Regions from separate parts of the Alkalihalobacillus pseudalcaliphilus genome, predicted to be linked through region 2. Evidence: a T-box and tRNA genes for the amino acid it is inferred to sense, from the RefSeq annotation. Region 2 holds a T-box; the other holds one or more tRNA genes.
What was found. The T-box of region 2 lies ahead of serS (serine--tRNA ligase). A T-box ahead of a tRNA ligase gene usually reads a tRNA of that ligase, here a tRNA-Ser.
Positions count from the first base shown of each region.

Region 1: it has a tRNA-Ser gene. The T-box ahead of serS (serine--tRNA ligase) is inferred to sense a tRNA for this amino acid. The anticodon was not compared.

Region 1 is NZ_JAQQWS010000018.1:47,602-56,167, reverse strand. Features, by position in the region: tRNA gene PQ479_RS20595 (tRNA-Gly) at 1-51, opposite strand, end outside; tRNA gene PQ479_RS20590 (tRNA-Pro) at 68-144, opposite strand; tRNA gene PQ479_RS20585 (tRNA-Leu) at 170-254, opposite strand; tRNA gene PQ479_RS20580 (tRNA-Leu) at 286-367, opposite strand; tRNA gene PQ479_RS20575 (tRNA-Asp) at 379-455, opposite strand; tRNA gene PQ479_RS20570 (tRNA-Val) at 465-540, opposite strand; tRNA gene PQ479_RS20565 (tRNA-Glu) at 957-1,031, opposite strand; tRNA gene PQ479_RS20560 (tRNA-Ser) at 1,042-1,132, opposite strand; tRNA gene PQ479_RS20555 (tRNA-Asn) at 1,134-1,208, opposite strand; gene PQ479_RS20550 (SprT family protein) at 1,327-1,788, opposite strand; gene cmpA (cortex morphogenetic protein CmpA) at 1,980-2,120, shown strand; gene PQ479_RS20540 (Tex family protein) at 2,236-4,416, opposite strand; gene PQ479_RS20535 (SpoIIE family protein phosphatase) at 4,657-5,256, opposite strand; gene sigB (RNA polymerase sigma factor SigB) at 5,253-6,038, opposite strand; gene rsbW (anti-sigma B factor RsbW) at 5,998-6,489, opposite strand; gene PQ479_RS20520 (STAS domain-containing protein) at 6,486-6,821, opposite strand; gene PQ479_RS20515 (PP2C family protein-serine/threonine phosphatase) at 6,899-7,915, opposite strand; gene PQ479_RS20510 (anti-sigma regulatory factor) at 7,929-8,342, opposite strand; gene PQ479_RS20505 (STAS domain-containing protein) at 8,345-8,566, opposite strand, start outside.
Region 2 is NZ_JAQQWS010000024.1:6,408-18,370, reverse strand. Features, by position in the region: gene PQ479_RS21600 (YaaC family protein) at 1-610, opposite strand, end outside; gene guaB (IMP dehydrogenase) at 742-2,199, shown strand; gene PQ479_RS21590 (D-alanyl-D-alanine carboxypeptidase family protein) at 2,351-3,655, shown strand; T-box leader at 3,763-3,996, shown strand; gene serS (serine--tRNA ligase) at 4,080-5,360, shown strand; gene PQ479_RS21580 (ABC transporter ATP-binding protein) at 7,343-8,356, opposite strand; gene PQ479_RS21575 (ABC transporter ATP-binding protein) at 8,331-9,359, opposite strand; gene PQ479_RS21570 (ABC transporter permease) at 9,386-10,306, opposite strand; gene nikC (nickel transporter permease) at 10,322-11,218, opposite strand; gene PQ479_RS21560 (glutathione ABC transporter substrate-binding protein) at 11,531-11,963, shown strand, end outside.

The sequences.
Region 1 (8,566 bases), on a different contig from region 2:
CTCACGACATCAGCTTGGAAGGCTGAGGTTTTACCACTAAACTACACCCGCATATAAAAATCAAGAATGGTCGGGAAGACAGGATTTGAACCTGCGACCCCCTGGTCCCAAACCAGGTGCTCTACCAAGCTGAGCCACTTCCCGTTCTACTATTAAAGAAAACGCTAAGTGCGGTTGAGAAGACTCGAACTTCCACGGGATTTAACTCCCACTAGGCCCTCAACCTAGCGCGTCTGCCATTCCGCCACAACCGCGTATTTTTCGTAAAATGACAAAAGAACAAAGTGCGGGTGAAGGGACTTGAACCCCCACGTCATAAGACACTAGATCCTAAGTCTAGCGCGTCTGCCAATTCCGCCACACCCGCGAAAAATAAAATGGCGGTCCGGACGGGACTCGAACCCGCGACCTCCTGCGTGACAGGCAGGCATTCTAACCAACTGAACTACCGGACCATATTTAGATGGTGGAGGATGACGGGTTCGAACCGCCGACCCCCTGCTTGTAAGGCAGGTGCTCTCCCAGCTGAGCTAATCCTCCATTTTAACTGCGGATAAGCTTCGAATTTCTTCGTCTAGTTTGTGATTCTCTTTCAGTCACGTACGAGTGTACACTCCTTCTTTCGAACACTTCCTATCCTCGATCTTCTCGCTTCTCCTTGTTAACTGTCCTTAAGCTTCGAATTTCTTCGTCTAGTTCGTGATTCTCTTTCAGTCACGTACGAGTGTACGCTCCTTCTTTCGAACACTTCCTATCCTCGATCTTCTCGCTTCTCCTTGTTAACAATCCTTCAAACTTGAATTCCTTCGTATGATTCCATGTTCCTTTTTAAGTCACGTACTGCTGTACACTCTTTCTTCCGAACATTCCCTCACCTTGGACTACTTACTTTCGTTTGTCAGTATCGCTAAAAACTTTCGATTTCTTCTATTAGTATGTAGAAACTCAAGTTTTTTTGGTGACCCGTACGGGATTCGAACCCGTGTTACCGCCGTGAAAGGGCGGTGTCTTAACCGCTTGACCAACGGGCCACTTAAAAAATGGCGGAGAAGGAGGGATTTGAACCCTCGCGCCGCTTACACGACCTACACCCTTAGCAGGGGCGCCCCTTCAGCCACTTGGGTACTTCTCCATGGCTCCACAGGTAGGACTCGAACCTACGACCGATCGGTTAACAGCCGATAGCTCTACCACTGAGCTACTGTGGAATAACGACAAAGCTTTTTTAGTTTACCATAATTTAATGTAAAATTCAACATTATTTTATGTATGTAACAGTCGCTCTCGTTAGCGACTTCTATAATATATCACAGGCTTGTACTCCGATCAACTATTTTTTATAAACTTTTTTAATTTCCCACTACATTTCCCACATACATATTTTGATATGTTAATGCTTCTTTTTCTTTCATATAATTGCTGACAGTCCTGGCATATATATTTTAAAACCTTCGCACTCACATTATGTGTACCAGGAATGCTACGGCAGTATCTCGCTCCCCCAACTCGAGATAACATCTCCTTAAAATCCCGGTCCTTATGTTGATAGCCCCTGCCTTGAAGATGTAAATGATAGTGACATAATTCATGCTTAATAATCTTCTCAAATTCCTCTCGGCCAAAAGCCTCTAATTGTTTTGGGTTGAATTCAATATCATGTGAACGCAATAAATATCGCCCACCGGTCGTTCGTAATCTATGGTTAAACCTCGCTTCATGTTTAAAAACCAATCCGAAATGTCGTAAAGATATCCCCTCAACAAGTAGCTGCAATTCCTCCCGCTCCATAAATACCCCCATTACAAAAACCTCATGACATCCACCACTTAGATTTACATACTATACTCTTTTCTCATGTTCCTCAAAATCGACTAGTAGATAAATAAAACCAACAAACCTCAGAAAAAAATACATCAACATTGACAAACATCACTGCATATATTGAGTATATTAACACATTAAATAAGGAGCTGGCGATCATGCCCTCATGGTTAATCAATCAACTACAACGTGCCTACGCAGAGAAAAACGAACGGCAGATAAAAATCTTAAACCAATGTTGGTTTTACTATCAAGAAAAATCTAAGCAGCAACCAAATGAAAAAACCTCTTCTTCTTAGTTATCATAAGGTAAACCCAATAAAAAAAGTTCGATGACTAGAAAATAGTCACCGAGCTCTTTTTATAAAATTGCACAAGCATTTCTATTTACAATTCCTACAACTCAATTGTGCATTAACTTGTGGCCGCTTGTTGCTTAGGCTCCAACATTGTTAATGCTATTCTCCCTTTATGAGCATCAACACTATCAATCCAAACCGTCACAATCTCTCCTACAACGACAACCTCTAAAGGATGCTTCACAAAGCGATTCGTAAGCTTTGATATGTGAACGAGACCATCCTGTTTAACACCGATATCAATAAAAGCTCCAAAATCTACGACGTTCCGAACTGTTCCTTGAAGCTCCATACCCGGCTTCAAATCCTCCAACTGCATAACCCCTTGTTTTAATAGCGGTTTAGTAATATTATCACGAGGATCTCTGGACGGACGAACCAAACTATCGATTATGTCTTGTATGGTCGGTGCACCAAGTTCTAACTGACTTGCCACTCGGGAAACATCCACACTTTCCAATGCCACCTTGAGTTCCTCTGTACCGACAGCAGATAAATCTAAATTTAATTCCTTCAAAAGTTGCTTAGTCGCAAGGTAAGCCTCTGGGTGAATAGCCGTTTGGTCGAGCGGATTCTTAGCAGATGGAATGCGCAAGAAACCAATACACTGCTCATACGTCTTTGCACCTAACCTCGGGATTTTTTTCAATTGTGCACGACTACTAAATTTACCCGCCTCTTCCCTCTGCTTCACAATATTCGTCGCGACAGCGTTAGATAAGCCTGCCACATACTGGAGTAGCGATACAGAAGCCGTATTGACATTCACGCCAACCTGGTTAACAACCGTCTCCACGATAAAACTCAATGATTCAGTTAACTTTTTTTGTGATACATCATGCTGATATTGACCTACACCAACAGACTTTGGATCAATTTTGACAAGCTCAGCTAACGGATCCTGAATACGTCTAGCAATCGATACAGCACTTCTTTCCTCTACCTTCAAATCAGGAAATTCCACTCTACCTAACTCCGACGCAGAATAAACACTCGCACCCGCCTCGTTGACGATTAGATAATATATCGCTTCCGGTAAATCGGTAATAACATCGGCTATAAATTGCTCTGTCTCCCTAGAAGCCGTTCCATTTCCAATCGCAATCATATTTACCCCATGCTTGGCGATCATTTTTTTCACGACCTCTTTTGCCCGTTCCACTTCATTACGAGGCGGCGTTGGATAGATGACCGCAATATCAAGAACCTTACCCGTAGCGTCAACCACAGCCAATTTGCACCCTGTTCGGTAGGCAGGGTCTACCCCAAGAACTATCTTCTCTTTAATAGGGGGCTGTAAAAGTAACTGCTTTAGATTTTCTGCAAAAATATGAATAGCTTGATCTTCGGCTTTACTCGTTAATTCTTGACGGATTTCTCGCTCAATGGAAGGCTCAATTAATCGTTTGTACCCATCAGCAATCGCCTCAGTCAATACCCACTCCGCCACTGTTCGTTTCGTAATCATTTTCCGCTGAAGTAGCGACAAAACTCTTTCAACAGGCATGATAAGTTTAATACGTAATACCCCTTCACTTTCACCACGATTAAGGGCAAGGATACGGTGTGGGACAATACTACGAACAGGCTCTTCATACTCATAGTACATTTCAAAAACTTTCTTTTCATCTATCTCTTCATCCTTCACGACCGACTGAACCTTTCCTTCCTGCAAACCTAATAGTCGAATAGCCTTTCGGTAATCGGGATGATCCGAAATCCACTCTGAAATGATATCTTGAGCACCTTGAATAGCATCCGAAACCTCCGAAACCTCCTTTTCGGTATCCAGATACTTTTTAGCCTCTTCCTCTACATCTCCTGAGGTAGGCAAGGAAAATAACCAGTCAGCAAACGGCTCAAGCCCTTTCTCTTTTGCAACCGTTGCTTTCGTACGCCTCTTTTGTTTATAAGGACGATATAAATCTTCAACCTCTTGGAGCTTACTAGCAGCCTCAATCTTTTGTTGTAATTCAGTCGTTAATTTCCCCTGCTCATCAATTAAACGAACAACCTCTTCTTTCCTTGTTTGAAGTTGATTCATATAGTGCCATTTATCAACAATTTCTCTGATTTGAACTTCATCCATCTCACCCGTTAACTCTTTCCTATAACGTGCTATAAACGGAATTGTATTCCCCTCTTCAACAAGTTCAATTAAATTATGTACATATTTTTCCGACACAGCTTGTTCTTTTGCAATAATGCGTTTCATCTTTACATGTTTTTCACTCATATATACACCCCTACGCCAAGAAATGGATAATCTTATCATAGCATAATTTACTAGTAGATTATATCACCGTCTATGATTGTATGATTACCATAAACCCACTCCCAAGACCATGCCATCATAAAAGCACGGTCCAATAGCTGCTTAACAAAACTCACCAGCTTTATCTTCAAGCTTATCCATTGCATTCAGAAAATAAAAAATAAAAAATAAAAAATAAAAAACCTCCTATTTCCAGAAGGTTTAGTGTAACTTCCCTATTAATAACGTAACATCATCTTGTGCAAATGTAGCAGCTTCAAATATACTAGGTACTTCCTCTTTTACTTTTCCCATTTTCGTAATCTGATTTTTTTCTGGCGGCTTCTTAACCCCGTCAGAATAAAGCATAAAAGTCATTCCTTCTTCATAAGGAAAGCGTTCGAGATAAAATTTCTGCACACGTCCAGATAAATAACCTCTTGAAGGGATCGGTTGAATCACTTTGCCATCAGGATAATATAATACGAAGCTGATATTCCCAAAATTACTGTAATAAAGAGCTCTTTCCAAATAATCGATCTTTACTAACGATACAACAGCACCGCGATACCCATGGAGTTTCTCGTTACACGCAACCATAATATCATCCAACTTAAGGTCCTTTTGTTTCTCAACCTCTTTGACAACGATATCCGCTGATTCATGAGCACCTTCACCACTGCCTAGTCCGTCAACCACGGCACATATCATAAAATCCTTTTCTGTTAGTACCAAATGAGCGTCTCCGCAAAAATGCATATTGTTTTTTGATTGTTGCAAAGCCGCTATTTCTAAACGGCTATCTTCATAAAAGCTGATCATAATATCTCCGATGGTTCAATTCTAATTGACTCTCGTAATTTCTCAATCGCTCTTCGCTGTAATCTGGAAACATGCATTTGCGATATTTCTAAACGCTCCCCTGTCTCTTTCTGACTCAGGTTTTCATAATAAGTGTAATGCAAAATCTGTTTCTCTCGATCATTCAGAACTTCAAATGCTTTTTCTAATAGTAGTTTCTTATCCGTATTATCATAGCCCTCATCTTGATTACCGACCAGATCAAGAATCGTTACCTCTCCACCCTCTTGATCAGCTTCAAGCGAGCGGTTCACTGATAGTGCTTGATAGCTTTTCGTCATCTCCATCGTTTCTAAAACTTCTTCTTCCGTTACATCTAAATGGGAAGCAATTTCATGAACAAGGGGCGAACGCTGCAGAGCAGTCGTTAGCTCATCAACAGCTTTCTTAATTTTAGGTCCCAGCTCCTTGATCCTTCTAGGAACATGAACACTCCACGTCTTATCTCGAATAAATCTTTTAATTTCACCAACAATAGTCGGAACAGCAAAAGATTCAAAACTGCGGCCAAATTCATCATCATAACGCTTAATAGCCGCCAATAATCCGAGCATCCCTACCTGAAACAAGTCATCATCATACTCTTTACCCTTTGAAAACTTCCTGGCGAGTGAACGAACAAGTCCCTCATAGTGCTGAACAATTAATGTTTGTACATGCTCATCTCCATCAAGCTGGTACTTTTTTATCCAATCATAAACTTTATCCTTGTTCTGTTCGCGCTGATGAGAATCCATTGACATGTTGTTCCACCTCATCTCCTTGCATGAATTTAGTCATCATGACGACGACTCCTGATTCTTCATGAATCTCGACTTTATCCATCAAAGTATTGATAAGATATAATCCAAGCCCCCCCTCTTTCAATTGTTCAACAGGCTTTTTGGCATCTACAGGACCTAATTTCTCCCTCACACCATTAACATCAAAACTTTGACCTTTGTCTGATACGATAATCTCCAACTTCTCATTTTCGTATATTTGATAGGAAACATTCATCGTTCCCTCACCTTTATAAGCATGATTAACAACATTCGTACATGCCTCAGCTACAGCAATCTTCATATCCTCTATATCATCATAAGAGAAACCTAATCGATTCGCGATGCCAGAAAGCGTTAAACGAATAACGCCAATATATTCTGGCTTTGCAGGGACCTGCATCTCAATATGGTCGACTTGATGATTACTCATCTTGCTCCCTCCTTATTTTCAGGCACAATATCAATCACTTCATCCAAACCAGTTATTGAAAATAAGCGATACACGCGATCACTCAAACCGATTAACTTCAACTGACTATTCACCTGGTTAGTTGCCTTAAGTGCTCCAACAAAAACACCTAATCCCGTACTATCTATATAAGAAACCTCACTTAAATCAACTTCGACTTTGACCCCCGTTTTTTCAACAAGTGGGAATAACGTCTCTTTTAATTTTGGTGCTGTGTAAGCGTCTATCTCACCACTCACCTTTAAAAGCTCATAATTTGCCTCATTTTTCACATGATCTAATTCTAAATTCATTTAAATTACCCCCTCTTTAAAGAAACAAGTTTCTAATTAAAATACCTATAGCTTGAATTACCCCAAAGAGAAAACATTTAAACCTTCCTTTTTATGACAATTAAAGTGAAGTCGTCTCGAATATTAAAATCCTGTTCTTTTTCTAGATGGGAAAATAATCTCTCAACCATCTCTTGTGCGGGGTAGTCCATATATTGCCGCATCAATTCAATAAAACCATCTCGTTCAATGAATTCCTGTCCCACAAAAGATTCTGTAACCCCATCAGATAATAAGACAATAAAGTCACCTACATAAATAGGTTGTACATATTCCTTAAACTTATTAACCTTAGAAATACCTAACGCAAGTCCTTTAGCATACAAGTCTTCAAACGAGTTATCCTTTGCTCTATAAATAAAGCCCGGTTCATGTCCAGCACCAGCGTAAAGGAATTCATGGGATTGCGTATTATATTCTCCATACATCATCGTTATAAACATACTGTCATCGACATTTTGTTCAACAACATGATTTAAGCTTTCCAATAAAAATGCTGGCGTTGAACGCCTTTTTGGTAACCCGTCCATTGCATATTTAATCATAGACATACAAAGGGCTGCCGGTACCCCCTTTCCAATGATATCGGCAATTCCGACACCAAAGGTCTGATCCGCCCCTTGTACAAAATGGTAATAATCACCACTCATCCGCTTTGCAGGGACACTGACCACACCAATATCTAAACCTTCAATTGAGGGAACCGACTTCGGTAGCAGTGTTTGTTGCATACTGGCGGCCACCTCAATTTCTGACTCTAATTCTTGTTGTTTATGCTTTAAAATCTGATGCTCACGATATACAAGTCCATAACTCATCATCACTTCAAGTAATAAATCAAATGAATCTTGAACCTCATTTGGGATGGATGGGAACAACTCATCCAATACCGCTCGATGAATATCAATAAACTCTTCAGGCGATACTTGTTCTGCCAAAAGCATTTTACTAAATTGCTGCGCTTGATATAAACCTAATTCGCTTTTATTATCTAAAAATGTGTCAACTATCAATTTATATCTCTCTATAATATTGACTGACTGATTATCACTCACCCGCTACACTCTCCTACCGGAGCCATTTAATTGCAATAATTGTCGTACCTTCTCCAATGATGGATTCAATGTCAAATTCATCCATAAGTCTTCTAACTCCAGGGAGCCCTGCTCCAAGTCCGCTTGATGTGGAAAAGCCATCAACCATTACTTGTTTAATATCTGCAATCCCTGGTCCGGTGTCCTTTGAGATGATCTGAATTCCTTTTTTTACTCCTACTTTAAATGGCTTTTCTATAATATTAATATGAATTTGCCCTTCATCTGCATATAAATAGATATTTCTAGCTAATTCTGATATTGCAGTTGTAATTCGAGCCTGGTCAACTGTACCGAAACCAATCTCTTTAGAGAGTGTTCGACCTGCTTGCCTTGCAGCAACGATCCCCCACTCATTCTTCACTTCTACACAGGATTCGGTTTTCATTCTTATACCTCCAGTTCCTGTTGCAGTTTATCGAGGCCTTGTTCTAAGTCAAGAGCCGTCGGTACTTCCTCTAGCTTTATCCCCATATCAATTAATGTAATTGCAACGGAAGGCTGAATTCCTGTAAGAACAACCTTAGCTCCCATCATATTAGACATATCTACGACATCACCTAATACTTTGGCAATAAATGAATCGATCATATCCACGGACGTTAAGTCAAT
Region 2 (11,963 bases):
AATGGTTTTCTACATATTGGCTAAAACGATTTGCAGTCATATGATACTGATCCAAAATAAGGTTTGGAATAAGTAATGAGTGCTTTTCCAACTTTAATTGGATTGATAAAGGGGTATCATGTAATTGCTGGTAAAGAGTGTGGAGGTCAGCGATTTGGCTGACGAGTTCTTTCATCAAATATTTATCTCCCTCGACATGTTTCATGTGAAACAATTTTGCTAAAAAGTGTGGAAATAAGCCATTTCTTTGAAGCTTTACTTCATCTTCAAGAAATCGGTATGTTGTTTTTTTACGTTTACGTGTAGTAACGCCATGAGCTAGTACTTGAGTCGTTGCTGGATAGGTCGGATCCTTTGTTAAAATGGCTGCTTTTAGATATTGAATAAAACCATAAAACAATAATAATGGCTTAATTTCTAAAGGAGCTATTTCTGCTTGAGAATAATATATATTTCCTTGTTTTAAATAAGAGATAAAGGAGTTACATGTTGCATAGCTCATTTTTTCTGGAGAAGGTACCCCAGCTTGCTCATAATGCTTAGTAAGCTGTTTTCTAGAATAATCTGTTGATAAATAAGGTAAAAACTGGTTGTCTACATTTGGATTCATGCATTATCCCTCTCTATAATTAAATATTCAGAAATATTGTTTTAATTTCGTTGTCTTGACAGTAGTTTGCCCAATTGATAAGCTACTAATAATATTTTACGCAAAAAACCTGATTGGGAAGGGGAATTTGTATGTGGGAAAATAAATTTAATAAAGAAGGCTTAACGTTTGATGATGTATTGTTAACGCCAGCAAAATCAGAAATTTTACCGCGAGATGTATCGGTTAAGACGAAGTTATCTGAACATCTACAATTAAATATTCCTATAATTAGTGCAGGAATGGATACAGTGACTGAAGCCAAAATGGCGATTGCCATGGCACGCGAAGGTGGCTTAGGAATTATTCATAAGAATATGTCGATTGAGGAACAAGCGGAGAATGTAGACCGTGTAAAGCGTTCTGAGAGTGGGGTTATTACAAATCCATTCTTCTTAACACCTGATCGTCAAGTATTTGATGCTGAGCACTTAATGGGTAAATACAGAATTTCCGGTGTACCTATTGTCAATGAGAATCAAAAATTAGTAGGTATTTTAACCAATCGTGATTTACGTTTTATCGAAGACTATTCGATTCGTATTGATGAAGTCATGACAAAAGAGAATCTAGTGACAGCTCCAGTAGGAACGACTCTTCAAGAAGCTGAAAAAATTCTACAAAAGCATAAAATAGAAAAACTACCTCTTGTAGATGATGAAGGTACTCTAAAAGGTTTAATTACGATTAAAGATATAGAGAAAGTTATTGAGTTTCCTAACTCTGCCAAAGATAAACAAGGGCGTTTAGTAGTAGGGGCTGCTATTGGTGTAAGTGCTGATGCAGATATACGTATTGCTGCTCTAGTAGAGGCTGGTGTTGATGCTATCGTAATCGATACAGCTCATGGTCACTCTAAAGGGGTTCTTGATAAAGTAAGAGCAGTTAGAGAGCAATATCCTGAGTTAACCATTATTGCGGGGAATGTAGCAACTGCTGAGGCAACAAAAGATTTAATTGAAGCGGGCGCTAGTGTTGTAAAAGTCGGTATTGGACCGGGATCGATTTGTACAACACGTATTGTGGCAGGAATTGGTGTTCCACAAGTAACAGCTGTTTATGATTGTGCAACAGAAGCTCGTAAACATGGTGTACCGATTATTGCTGATGGTGGTATAAAATACTCTGGTGATATTACAAAAGCACTTGCTGCAGGCGGACATGCTGTCATGCTTGGAAGTTTATTAGCAGGAGTATCTGAAAGCCCCGGAGAAAGAGAAATCTATCAAGGTCGTCAATTTAAAGTATATCGTGGTATGGGTTCATTAGGTGCCATGGAAAAGGGCAGTAAGGACCGTTATTTCCAAGAGGATGCACAGAAGTTAGTCCCAGAAGGAATTGAAGGTCGTATTCCTTATAAAGGGCCGCTAGGAGATACCCTTCACCAATTAATTGGTGGCTTACGTGCAGGAATGGGGTACTGTGGTACGGCAACGTTAGATGATCTAAGAGATCAAGCTCAGTTTATTCGTATAACAGGTGCTGGTCTTCGTGAAAGCCATCCACATGATGTACAAATTACAAAAGAAGCACCTAACTATTCTTTGTAAAAAAATCACATAAAATCGTTATGAAATTGTAAAATAGATAGAGTGTTCTCTATCTATTTTTTTATGTATGATTATGATAAGATTAAACTTATGTGAAATGTTTTTTGGGGGTGTAGTCGTGAGCAAAAGCTCAACAAGAAAGTGGATTATCATGATGATGGCTATTGTTCTTGTCCTACCCATATTTGGACAAGCAAAGTCGGCCGAGGCTGCTTTTGATTTAGAAGCAGAAACAGCCATTTTAGTAGATGCAAAAACTGGAAAGATTTTATACCAGAAAGATATAGATAAAATACTACCAATTGCAAGTATGACTAAAATGATGAGTGAATATCTCATCTTAGAAGCATTAGCAGAAGGTACGATAACGAGCGATCAGACTGTACCTATTTCTGACCATGTCAGGGTATTATCATTAGAAACCAGTTTATCAAATGTACCTTTACGTCAAGATTATACATATACGGTTCAAGAGCTGTATGAATCTGTTGCTATTTATTCAGCCAATGCTTCAACGATTGCATTAGCAGAACTAATTGCTGGTTCAGAGACTGCATTTGTGAATATGATGAATGATAAAGCAGCTGAGTTAGGATTAGAGGACTATGAATTTGTTAATTCATCTGGTTTAAATAATAGTGATTTAAGAGGTAATCATCCAGAGGGAACGGGAGAAGACGCTGAGAATATGATGTCAGCCCGTGCGACTGCGCAGCTAGCATTTGCTCTTTTACGTGATTATCCAGAAGTATTGGAAACCGCTAGTATTCCAGTAAAAGAGTTTGATGCCGGTGAAAATGAGAGCATTACGATGCAGAACTGGAACTGGATGCTGCCAGGTATTGTACCGCAGCATGATTATGAAGGAATTGATGGATTAAAGACTGGATTTACTACAGCAGCAGGGAACTCATTTACAGGTACTGCTATTCGTGGTGATATGCGATTAATTTCAGTTGTTATGAGAACTGATACACGTGATGATCGATTTAATGAAACGGCCAAATTATTAGATTTTGGTTTTAATAATTTTGACTATGTAGAAGTAACGCCTGCTGGTTATATTCCAGAAGGTGAGGGAATGCTTAATGTGGCTTCAGGGAAAGAAAAAGAAGTTGCGATTTCAAGCACAGAGCCATTAGAAACGGTTGTCCGTAGAGGACAAGAGGATTCATATGAAGCTGTCTTATCTTTAGACAGTGAACAATTAAATGAAGATGGAAAAGTGGTTGCTCCATTTGAGGCAGGTACAGAAGTAGGAACATTAGGTATCCAGTTTACAGGTGAAGGTGAAGAGGAATACTTATTCTCGTCTGATAGTGCCTCTGTTCCTGTAGCAACTGATCAAGCTGTTGAAAAAGCAGGATGGTTTTCAATGATGATGCGTGGCATTGGCGGATTTTTCTCAGGAATATGGAACTCTGCTGTGGAAACTGTACAAGGTTGGTTGAGCTAATTTCTTATTGAGTGTATAAAGTAAACGAAAGAAGGAAATTCTTAGAAAGAATAATTGACAAGCAATGGAAAGTCCATTATTATCTTTGTAAGAGTTTTAAATAAGCTGATTTAGTGTTGATAGGAACTAGTATAAGATTTGCTTTGTTTTTAGAGAGCTGGTGGTTGCTGAAAACCAGTCAAAGCTGTCTTAGAATCCATCCTGGAGCTAGCTAGTAGAACGTATTGAGTAGATATGGAAACTAGTTCGGTAAGAGGCCGTTATCTCTTTTAAGCTGGCATTGTCTTCGTGAACAATGCAATTTGGGTGGCAACGCGGGTATAAAATAACTCGTCCCTTTTCCCTTTTCATAGGGGGAAAAGGGACTTTTTTTGTTATTAAAAAGGTTTAACCTTTTTAAATAGATTAATTAGGAGGTAGTCATATGCTTGATATTAAACGATTACGTAATGATTTTAGTCAAATAAAAGAAAAGTTGCAAACAAGAGGAGAAGACATCTCGGGGCTTGATCAATTTGAGTCATTTGATGAAAAAAGAAGGTCTCTTATTGTAGAGGTGGAACAGTTAAAAAGTCGACGTAATGAGGTTTCTCAAGAAGTTGCCCAGTTAAAGCGAGCGAAAGAGGACGCGGATCATTTGATTACTGAAATGAAGGAAGTATCTGAACGTGTTAAAGGTTTGGATGAGGAGTTACGGAAAGTTGAAGCTGATTTAGATCATTTATTATTAACGATTCCCAATGTACCACATGAAAGTGTACCAATTGGGGAAACCGAGGATGATAATGTTGAAATAAGAAAGTGGAAGGAAACCCCTGCATTTGATTTTGAAGCGAAGGCACATTGGGATATTGCCGTAGACTTGGAACTTGCCGATTTTGAGCGAGGAGCTAAGGTGACGGGAAGTCGATTTACTTTCTATAAAGGTCAGGGAGCACGCTTAGAACGTGCTTTAATTAACTTTATGATGGACTTACATGAGGACGAGCATGGATATGTCGAGTTACTACCACCATATATGGTTAATCGTGCAAGTATGACAGGGACAGGGCAATTACCTAAATTTGAAGAAGATGCTTTTAAAATCCGTGAAGAGGATTATTTCTTAATTCCAACTGCGGAGGTTCCTGTAACTAATTATCACCGTGATGAAATTGTTAAAGCTGAGCAATTACCGATTGCTTATACAGCATACAGTGCCAATTTCCGTTCTGAGGCAGGCTCTGCAGGACGTGATACGAGAGGATTAATTCGTCAGCATCAATTTAATAAAGTAGAGCTAGTCCGTTTTGTAAAGCCGGAAGATTCTTATGAGCAACTTGAATTATTGACTTCTCATGCCGAGAAGGTTTTACAGCTTTTAGGGTTACCATATCGTGTTTTAAGCATGTGCAGTGCGGATTTAGGTTTTACTGCAGCAAAGAAATATGACTTAGAAGTGTGGCTACCGAGTTATGGGGAGTATAAGGAGATTTCTTCATGCAGTAACTTTGAAGATTTCCAAGCTAGAAGAGCGAATATTAAATTTAGACGCGAGGCAAAAGGGAAGCCGGAGTTTGTTCATACGTTGAATGGTTCTGGATTAGCGGTTGGTCGGACTGTTGCAGCAATTCTTGAAAATTATCAGCAAGCAGACGGTACCGTTTTAATTCCAGAAGTGTTAAGACCTTATATGGGTAATAAAGAATATATAACAAATAAATAATAATGATGGATCTGCCTGATTGGGGGCAGGTCTTTTATTATTTTTTGGGAAATAAAAGCAGTTCTTTATATGAAAGTTAGTGCTAATGCTCATGTATGTTGACCTTTCGGTCTTTGTTTTTGGTCCGTTTTTGAAAATCGAAATCGCCTTATCAGATGAATGAATTCTTCTGAATGGCGGTTTCGATTTTCAAAACTTCACGCGAGCGTGAAGTAGCCAAGCGATCTTGGCTAACGGTCCAAAAACACTTGGATATTAGAAGCTATCCTGATGGGTTACTACTCTCTCTTTTTTTGTTGTTTGTGGCTGTTTGTGCGGTGCGCTGAATTTTTTTGGAAAGCCCTTACGGGCAACTTCCAAAAAGTGGCGGGGCTACGGCATAATATGAGAATCCTCAAAACCGTTTATGAATGGAAAGCCACCAGTTAATGAGCGAAACCATACTTTCATATTTGCTGGTGGCGATGTGAATCTGTTTCATTATGAAAGTTGGTGATTGCCTTTAGCATTTCGGCTCTTCATTCACTTTGGTCTTGTTTTTTTATATTTGTTGTAAGAATGATTTTAAATTTGAGAATGAGCGGTACTCAGCGGACGAAAATATGCGGAGACTCCGTTGGGACGTAATGGCAGAGCTGAAATCCGCTGGCTACGCCAATTAGCTCCGCGCCACGTGATTGTTGCGGAGCATGATTTTTGGTAGCGGTAAGTATAGAGCCTCATATGAGTATCAACAAACATGAAGTGACGTTTACCTGTGATTGGTGGTTCTTCTTTCACTTTTGTTATCTTCTTTTTATTTTAATAAATGTTGTGAGAATGTTTTCATAAATTGAGATTCAGCAGTAGCCAGCGGACGAAAATATGCGGAGACTCCGTTGGGACGTAATGGCAGAGCTGAAATCCGCTAGCTGTGCCAGTTAGCTCAGCGCCACCCCGCAGGACGCGGAGCATAATTTTCGGTAGCGGCGAGCAACGCACCATGTTCGCACTAACTTCCATACAAAATAAATGAAAAGCCAACAACAATCAAAGAACAAAATTGTAGCTTCATTTTGTATGAAACATGTACTGCTGGAACTTTTGGACTTGCAGGGCTAATATTGGAGCAGTTCTAGTTTGTTACGAATTTAATAGGGTTAATGATCATAAATAAGAAAAAAGAAATGGTACTAACAAAACCAAGATAATACCAATTGTAAAAATAAAAATTAATTTAAGCATGCTTTTCTTCACTTCTTTTTCCAAAATAGCACCCCCTAATAAGAATAAAAAGATCTAACAATTCAAATAAAACGTAACACATATTCTGAATTTTATAAATATAAATGCAGGATTTAAAATAAATAGAGTCTCCACTCCTTGGAGAAAGCCTCTCTAAGTAGAAGTTCTCATTTTTATTCCTTGGATATAAATGACGGATATTTAAGAAAACCAATGAAGCATAGAAGCCTTTTGTAGATGGCTCTGGCTTTATAAGATGATTTTCAGCTGCATGATATTTGGCGGCTACTTATTCATTTTGGTTTTATTTTTTTCATCTTAATGAATGTTGTAAGAGTTTTTATGAGCAGTACCCGCAGGACGCAGGCATAATTTCCGGTAGCGGCGAGTAACTCCGCATTCCAGCATCAACAACTTCCATACAAAACACTCATGGCGAGCAAATTCACTTTGCACCAACAAAGATGAAAGTAGGGGGTTTGCTTTTATCTTACTGGCTTTTGTTACTTTTCATTCATTTATTTTTGTATGAGAAGTGTACAAAACAAGAAGCCTGCACCAACCCGAGCGGAGGGAATGGGGGCCGACTCCTGCAGGAGGAGAGGGCAGGCTGAGATCCAGCGGCGTAGCCGATTAGCTCAGCGCCCGCCTGCGGAAAGCGTGCCCCCATTCCCGTAGCGATCTTCGAAGGGATAAACTATCATCTTTAGTACACTTCCATACAAAAAGCCCCACTTTTCTCAAAGTAGGGCGGTTGTTTATACGTAATTAGGTTCTTTAGTACCTGCTTTAATTTCCTCCATGTAGTGACATGCGGCTTGATGTCCTTCTTTCATGAAGTCTGTTGTGCGTAATTCTGGTGTTTCTTCTTTACATTTATCTGTCGCGAAAGGACAGCGTGTATGGAAGCGGCAGCCCTTTGGTGGATCGATTGGGGAAGGAACATCACCTTTAAGAATGATTCGGTCCTTCTTTCCTTCAGGGTCGGTTGAAGGAATGGCGGATAATAACGCCTTTGTATAAGGATGTTGAGGGTTCGTAAATAAAGATTTTTTATCAGCGATCTCCACAATACGTCCTAAATACATAACAATAACACGATCAGAAATATGACGTACGACACCTAAATCATGAGAAATGAATAAGTACGTGAGTTTAAAGTCTTTTTGTAGCTTCTTTAAAAGATTAATGACTTGTGCTTGAATCGATACATCAAGTGCCGATACAGCTTCATCACAAATAATGAGCTTAGGATCGACCGTTAAGGCACGAGCGATTCCGACACGCTGACGTTGTCCACCACTGAATTCATGTGGGAAACGATCAATTTGATGTGAACCTAGACCAACCGTTTGCATAAGCTCACGAATACGTGCTTCTCTTTTTTCTTTTGGTAGAACATCTTGAATAATCATCGCTTCTTCTAAAATTTGACGAACCGTTTGGCGAGGGTTAATCGAAGCATAAGGATCTTGGAAAATGATTTGTAAATCTTTTCTCTTCTTACGCATATTACGTTTACTAATAGTAAGTAAATCCTCACCATCAAATTCAATTTTACCAGCTGTAGGTTCGTCTAGGCGAAGGATGGCCCTACCTGTCGTTGATTTACCACAACCAGATTCACCAACAATCGATACGGTTTCACCTTCATAAATGGTAAAAGATACATCATCGACGGCTTTAACGTGATTAACTGTTCGGCCTAAAAGACCGCCTTTAATCGGGAAATATTGTTTTAAATTCTCAACTTTGAGCAGTTCTTTTTTCATGAACGTTCACCTCCGGGTTGCCATCCCACTTATCTGAATAGATCCAACAGCGAATTTGATTGCCATTTTCATCTTCTTCTAAGTCAGGAAGCTCTTTACATATATCACTTGCAAATGCACAACGCGGAGCGAAGCGGCATCCTGTCGGCATTTCAGCTGGACTTGGGACAGAGCCAGGGATAATTTCTAAATCGCCTTCCACATCCTCATCGTGTTTAGGAAGAGAATTCAATAAACCAACTGTATATGGGTGACGTGGGTTGTTAAATAGATCTTTGACAGATGCATACTCGACGACTTTACCACAATACATAACAGCTACATAATCACAGGTTTCGGCTACAACACCTAAGTCATGTGTAATCATGATGATCGACATACCTAAACGTTCTTGTAAGTCCTTCATTAATTCAAGAATCTGTGCTTGAATGGTTACATCAAGGGCAGTCGTTGGTTCATCAGCAATTAGTAGCTGCGGATTACAGGCTAAAGCCATAGCAATCATGACACGTTGACGCATACCACCAGATAATTCAAATGGATATTGATCGACACGTTTCTCTGGTGATGGGATACCTACGAGCTTAAGCATGTCAATCGAGCGTTTTTTGGCTTCTTTTTTGTTTAATTTTTCATGGATTTGAAAAGACTCACCGATTTGTTGACCTACTGTGTAAACAGGATTTAGAGATGTCATCGGTTCCTGGAAAATCATTGAAATTTCATTTCCACGAATTTTTCTCATTTGTGCTTCGGATTTATCTAAAAGATTTTCTCCATTAAAGATAATCTCGCCGCCCTTAACTTTCCCTGGGTTTTGTAATAAGCGTAGAATCGATAGAGAAGTAATACTTTTTCCTGAACCGGATTCCCCTACAATGCCTAGGGTTTTACCTTTAGGTACTTTAAAGGATACGCCATCTACTGCTTTTACTTCTAAATCACTCATATAAAAAGATGTTTGTAATTGGCGAACATCTAAAATCGTTTCATTTTTACTCATTATTTCACTCCCTTTCCTAAAAAGGCCTAATCTAAATCAATACGTTTATTTAGAACTCTATAAAGAACATCGACTACTAGATTAACTAATACAAATAGTAGTGATACGACTAATACCGTTCCTTGAACAATTGGGAAGTCACGAGCTAGGATCGCATCAATCATTAAACGTCCCATTCCGTTAATGGCGAAAATTTGCTCTGTGATAACTGTTCCTCCAAGGAGGGATCCAAAGGATAAACCAACAACAGTAACAACAGGAATCATCGCATTTTTTAAAGCGTGTCTATAAACAACAACTTGTTCTTTAACTCCTTTGGCACGAGCAGTTCTAATATAATCTTGGCCAATAACTTCTAGCATACTTGAGCGTGTCATCCGGGCGATAATGGCTGCACCAGATGTACCGAGTGTAATTACTGGCAGAACCATTGATTGGAAGTCACCCCAACCAGAAGGAGAAAACCACATAAAGTCTACAGCTAAATATTTGATTAACATTAATCCGAGCCAGAAGTTAGGCATGGATAGTCCAAATAAAGCAATTAACATAATACCAGAATCAACAAATGTATTATGTCTTGTCGCAGAAATAACTCCTGCAATAAGTCCTAAAAATACACTTAATATCGTACTATATATGGCTAATTCAACCGTTGTCCAAAAACGTAAGGAAATTTCATCTGTTACAGAACGTCCACTTCGAAGGGAGTCTCCTAAGTCACCTTGAACAGCACCACTAATGAAGTTCCAGTATTGAACAACAATTGGATCATTTAAGCCTAAGCGTTCTCTCATTTGTTCAATTTGTTCAGTTGTAGCACTTTCTCCAGCAATAATTTGTGCGGGATCACCTGGGATTAAAAACATTAAACTAAATACAACGATAGATACACCGATCAGTACTGGTATCGTTTGAATAAGTCGGCGAATAATAAATTTAAACAAAGTAGGTCCTCCTTTCTAGGCTTTCATTTTTGGATCAAGGGCATCTCTTAATCCATCACCGAAAATATTAAAGGCTAGTACAACAATAACAATCATCATACCAGGGAAAAAAGCAACATGACCTGCTTGATATAAATAAGCTCGTCCATCACTTAACATCGCTCCCCACTCTGGTGATGGTGGTTGTGCACCAAGTCCGATAAAGGATAAACCACTTGCAGATAAAATCGCTGTGGCAATACTTAGAGTTGTTTGAACAATAAGAGGCGATGTAACATTCGGTAAAATATGTTTAAAGATAATTCTTGAATCACTTGCACCTAATGCTTTTACCGCATCAATATATTCTAATTTACGAACAGATAACGTTGAACCCCGGGCAATTCTTGCAAAGACAGGTACCGAGAAAATCGCAACGGCAATGATTACATTTTCAATAGAAGGTCCGAGTACTGAGACGATTGCTAAAGCTAGTAAAATACCAGGGAACGCCAGTAGTACATCCATGATTCTCATAATGAAGTTATCAAGTCTGCCACCATAGTATCCGGAAACAATACCAATGGTAGTACCGATAATGGCACTGGCAAATACGGAGGCGAAACCAATCATTAATGTAATACCCATACCGTGAATAATTCGACTAAAGATATCACGTCCGTGATGATCGGTGCCAAACCAATGGTCAGCAGATGGTGGTGCTAGTTTTACTTGGTAATTCGTTTGACCAGGATCATAAGGGGTAAAGTAAGGTCCGATGATTGCGACAATTATGAACAAAAGAACTAAAATTCCACCAAACATGGCAGCTCTGTTTTTCCGAAGCTTCTTATAGAATATCTTCCAGCTCTCTATTCTAGGATTAATAGAAGGTGGATTCGAGGTAGAAGGGTTATTCACTTCTTGACTCATATGTTATTCATCCTTTCTTATTAAAAATTGAAACTTTTTCAACAATATCTTTTTGCGTATATACCGAATGATTATAGCATGATAAATAATATTAAAAAAATAAAAAAATCTTGGGAAAATATCTATTCATTTGAATAATCAAATTATAAATATATCGATATATCCTTAATTTAACAGTATTTACAATTAGTTTTTATTGATTATTCAATTAATTATTTTATTCATAAAAACTTGTAAAAAGGTCATTAATAAGTTATATTGATATTGTAATTTTAAAGAAAATTGCAAAAGAACATTGGAGGGAAAGTAGAAGTGAAAATGTCAAAAAATTCTATTATATTCTTTATACTTATTTCATTTCTTAGTATTGCTTTAGTAGCTTGTGGATCAGGAAACAATGATTCTGATTCTAGTACTGGAACAGGTGCTGAGGGAGGAATACTTATTATTGATGAAATGTCTGATGCTGTATCGATGGACCCACACGGTTCTAACGACGCGACTTCAGCGAATGTATACTATAATATCTATGAAACATTAGTTGTTCAGGATATGGAGATGAATCTTCAACCAGGATTAGCAACTGAGTGGTTTCAAGATGAAGAAGATCCAACTCGTTGGGAGTTCTCTTTACGTGAAGGTGTTAAATTCCACGATGGCTCAGACTTTAATGCGGATGTTGTAAAAGCGAATTTAGATCGTGTTTTAGATTCTGATATTGGGTCACCTCGTGCTTTCTTGTATA